2 regions of the Pseudomonas sp. Z4-7 genome follow, and region 1 is predicted to be linked to the other one. Evidence: predicted binding sites of a transcription regulator. Region 1 holds the regulator's gene; the other holds the start of a gene.

What was found. Region 1 encodes FliA, which starts transcription of late flagellar genes. Its sites were predicted from a motif close to CTAAAGTTTNNNNNNNNNNNGCCGNTAA; they were not measured.
Region 2: J3P91_RS23295 (methyl-accepting chemotaxis protein) is a predicted target of FliA. The motif match lies at 1,019-1,046, and genes of this name have one in related genera.

The regions. Positions count from the first base shown of each region.
Region 1 covers NZ_CP071642.1:4,348,591-4,350,790, reverse strand. The annotation lists gene fleN (flagellar synthesis regulator FleN) at 24-854, shown strand; gene fliA (RNA polymerase sigma factor FliA) at 851-1,594, shown strand; gene J3P91_RS19495 (chemotaxis response regulator CheY) at 1,762-2,133, shown strand; gene J3P91_RS19490 (protein phosphatase CheZ) at 2,152-2,200, shown strand, end outside.
Region 2 covers NZ_CP071642.1:5,190,436-5,192,635, reverse strand. The annotation lists gene clpB (ATP-dependent chaperone ClpB) at 1-227, shown strand, start outside; tRNA gene J3P91_RS23315 (tRNA-Asn) at 543-618, shown strand; tRNA gene J3P91_RS23310 (tRNA-Pro) at 626-702, shown strand; tRNA gene J3P91_RS23305 (tRNA-Lys) at 708-783, shown strand; tRNA gene J3P91_RS23300 (tRNA-Pro) at 878-954, shown strand; gene J3P91_RS23295 (methyl-accepting chemotaxis protein) at 1,111-2,200, shown strand, end outside.

The DNA.
Region 1 (2,200 bases):
GTAAGACAAGGTAAAGAACGAACATGGGCAGCATGCATCCCGTACAGGTGATCGCGGTGACCGGCGGCAAAGGTGGCGTCGGGAAGACTAACGTGTCAGTGAACTTGTCCCTGGCTCTGGCAGAGCTTGGCCGACGGGTCATGCTGCTGGACGCCGACCTGGGCCTGGCGAACGTCGACGTGCTGCTGGGGCTGACCCCCAAGCGCACGCTGGCGGACGTGATCGAAGGCCGCTGCGAACTGCGCGACGTGCTCCTCCAGGGGCCTGGCGGGATTCGCATCGTGCCGGCCGCCTCCGGTACCCAAAGCATGGTTCACCTGACGCCGGCGCAGCACGCCGGCCTGATCCAGGCTTTCAGCGACATCGGCGACAACCTCGATGTGCTGGTGATCGACACGGCCGCCGGTATCGGTGACTCGGTGGTCAGTTTTGTCCGCGCCGCCCAGGAAGTCCTGCTGGTGGTTTGCGACGAACCGACCTCCATCACCGATGCCTACGCCCTGATCAAACTGCTTAACCGCGACTATGGCATGAACCGATTCCGCGTCCTGGCCAACATGGCCCAGAGCCCGCAGGAAGGACGCAACCTGTTCGCCAAGTTGACGAAGGTCACGGATCGCTTCCTGGACGTCGCCCTACAATATGTCGGCGCAGTGCCTTACGACGAAAGCGTACGCAAGGCTGTCCAGAAGCAACGTGCCGTCTATGAAGCTTTTCCACGTTCCAAATGCGCGCTGGCGTTCAAGGCTATCGCCCAGAAGGTCGATACCTGGCCGCTGCCGGCCAACCCTCGCGGGCATCTGGAATTTTTCGTCGAGCGTCTCGTGCAACAAACGGCAGGGCCCGTGTTATGACAGCCAGCGGTTACAACCATCTCTACAAAAAATCGGCACGGGACGCCCAGTACGAACTGATCGAGCGTTATGCGCCGTTGGTCAAGCGCATCGCCTATCACTTGCTGGCACGCTTGCCGGCCAGCGTCCAGGTCGAAGACTTGATCCAGGCGGGCATGATCGGCCTGCTCGAAGTGTCGAACAAATACGACGCGAGCAAGGGCGCCAGTTTCGAAACGTATGCCGGTATCCGGATTCGCGGAGCGATGCTCGATGAAGTCCGCAAGGGCGACTGGGCGCCGCGTTCGGTGCACCGCAATACCCGTATGGTCAGTGACGCAATCCGCGCGATTGAAGCTAAAACCGGGCGTGACGCTAAAGATCACGAAGTTGCGGCCGAACTCCAGTTGAGTCTCGATGATTATTACGGGATTTTGAACGATACCTTGGGCAGCCGCCTGTTCAGTTTCGACGACCTTTTGCAGGACGGCGAGCACGAAGGGCTGCACGAGGACAATGCGAGTGCTCACATGGAGCCGTCGCGTGACCTGGAAGACGAACGTTTCCAGAGCGCGCTGGCGGATGCGATTGCCAATTTGCCGGAGCGTGAGCGACTGGTCTTGGCGCTGTACTACGACGAAGAGCTGAACCTCAAGGAAATCGGTGAGGTCCTGGGGGTCAGCGAATCGCGGGTCAGCCAGTTACACAGCCAGTGCGCGGCCCGCTTGCGGGGGCGTTTGGGGGAGTGGCGAGCGCGCTGACAGGCAGTGTGGGGACGCTGCGAGCGGGGCTGGCATGGCATGTGCCGGGCCAGTCTCCATCCGTGGGACTCCATACCGTTGTCGAGTGTTGTGCCGGATTGATTGAAATGGCGCGTCCAGGTGCTGGGCGCGTTTAAGACTGCTTGGAGGTCGAATTGGACAAGAACATGAAAATCCTCATCGTTGATGACTTCTCAACGATGCGGCGGATCATAAAAAACCTGTTGCGTGACCTCGGGTTCACCAACACGGTCGAGGCTGACGATGGCACCACTGCCATTCCAGTCCTCAACAGCGGGAGCATCGACTTTCTGGTGACTGACTGGAACATGCCCGGCATGACCGGTATCGACTTGCTGCGCCACGTGCGCGCCGATGAAAAACTCAAGCACCTGCCGGTGCTGATGGTCACCGCCGAAGCCAAGCGCGAGCAGATCATCGAAGCGGCCCAGGCCGGTGTAAACGGCTATGTGGTCAAACCCTTCACGGCCCAGGCGTTGAAAGAGAAGATCGAAAAAATCTTCGAACGCATCGGTTAACGGCGCCACGGGGGAGCTATGGACAACGAATCTTCAATGGGCGATTTCGAATCGACCCTGAAAAAAC
Region 2 (2,200 bases), 840 kb from region 1:
TGCGCAGCCGTCTCACCGAGCGTGAGCTGAAGCTGCAACTGAGCGACGAGGCGTTGGACAAGCTGATCGCGGTGGGTTACGACCCGGTCTATGGCGCACGGCCGCTGAAACGGGCCATCCAGCGCTGGATCGAAAACCCGTTGGCGCAGTTGATTCTGTCCGGTCGCTTCATGCCCGGCGAAACCGTGATCGGCACCGTGGAAAACGACGAGATCGTCTTCAACTGAAAGCCGCAACAGCCGGTGATTGAAATGGCCTCGCCTGGCGAGGCCATTTTTTTCATCAGGCCGTTGAACTCAAAGGAAAAGGCTTGTAAAGTGCGCCCCGCAGTACGTCACCCCGAGGGCGACTTCTCACTGAGAAGGAATCCAAAATAAGTTGCAAATCATTGTCTTGAAAGCAATTTAAGGGGTTGACAGAGGTTTTGAAGATTGTAGAATAGCGCGCCTCAGACACACGAACGCAGCGATGCAAACGGGTCGAAGAGGTTGCAGCAAGCTTCAACGCTGTAGCGGTAAATAGCAGTAACTTGAAATATCAGTTCCGTGATAGCTCAGTCGGTAGAGCAAATGACTGTTAATCATTGGGTCCCAGGTTCGAGTCCTGGTCACGGAGCCATTTCAATCGGGGTATAGCGCAGTCCGGTAGCGCGCCTGCTTTGGGAGCAGGATGTCAGGAGTTCGAATCCCCTTACCCCGACCATATTTGGGTCGTTAGCTCAGTTGGTAGAGCAGTTGGCTTTTAACCAATTGGTCGTAGGTTCGAATCCCACACGACCCACCATTTTTGAAACCAGTTCGCTGGAATCGAATCTTAAGATCAGAGGCCAAAAGCGCTGATCGAGGAAGGCGACTTGCGAAGGTCGCCTTTTTTTTACCGGGGTATAGCGCAGTCCGGTAGCGCGCCTGCTTTGGGAGCAGGATGTCAGGAGTTCGAATCCCCTTACCCCGACCATATTAAAAATCCTCGTATCGAAAGATACGGGGATTTTTTTTTGCCCGCCGGAAAGCCTCTTCCCTTCAAGTCATCATACAACTTGCCGATAACCCGCCGACAGGGGCATGAACGATCGCCCTCTCTTCAGGCCGATAACAAGAAAAGGCGCCCGTTATGTTTCTTCGTCAGTTGAATATCGCCCCCCGCGCCGCGCTGGGTTTCGCCTTGATCGCCGTGCTGGTGGCGCTGCTCGGCGTATTTGCGCTGGGGCAGATGTCGAGTATTCGCGACAGCGAGGTCGCGGTGGAAACCCAATGGCTGCCGAGTATCCGGGGCGGCGACGAGATCCGCGAATTGATGTTGCGCATTCGCACCATTTCCCTGCGCATGGCCCTGGATGAAGACCCGAAGAACATCCCGGTGTATCGCGGGCAGATGGATACCCGCGACAAGGAACTCAGCGAGAAAATCGCCAGTTACGACAAGCTTGTGGTGACACCGGAAGGCAAGGCGCTCTACGAACAGTTCAAGCAGACCTTCACCGCCTACCGCGCGGGGATCGCCCAGTCATTCACCCTGGCGGAGCAGGGGCGGCGGGATGAATTGATCAAGTTGTTGCTGGTGGACATGAAAACCGTGGTGGATGGCTCGGGCAAGCAGCTCAACGACCTTGCGCAACTGTTCTCCAAGCAGGTGTCCATCGAGAGCCAGAAATCCCAGGAGCACTACGTCAACTCGCGGATGATCGTCAGTCTGTTCGTGGTGCTGGCGGCTCTGGCCACGGTGGTCCTGGCAATGTTGCTGACCCGCAGTATCGTCAAGCCGCTGGGCGAGGCGCTGACTGCCGCGGAGAGTGTGGCCCGCGGTGACCTGACCCGGCCGATCGAGACCCATGGCAATGATGAAGTGAGTCGCCTGCTCAAGGCGTTGGCCACCATGCAGCAGAACCTTCGGCAAACCCTGCAGGGCATCAGCGGCTCGGCGACGCAACTGGCGACCGCTGCCGATGAATTGAACGCCGTCACGCTCGATAGCACTCAAAGCCTGCAACAGCAGAACAACGAAATCGAGCAGGCCGCCACTGCGGTCACCGAAATGACTACCGCCGTGGAAGAGGTCGCGCGCAACGCGGTATCCACCTCCGATGCGACACGCCAATCCAGCGAGTCGGCGATGTTGGGCCAGGAGCGGGTCAGCGATACCGTCAACGCGATCAGCGCCCTCGCCAGCGATGTGCAAATCACCGGCGGCCTGGTGCAATCCC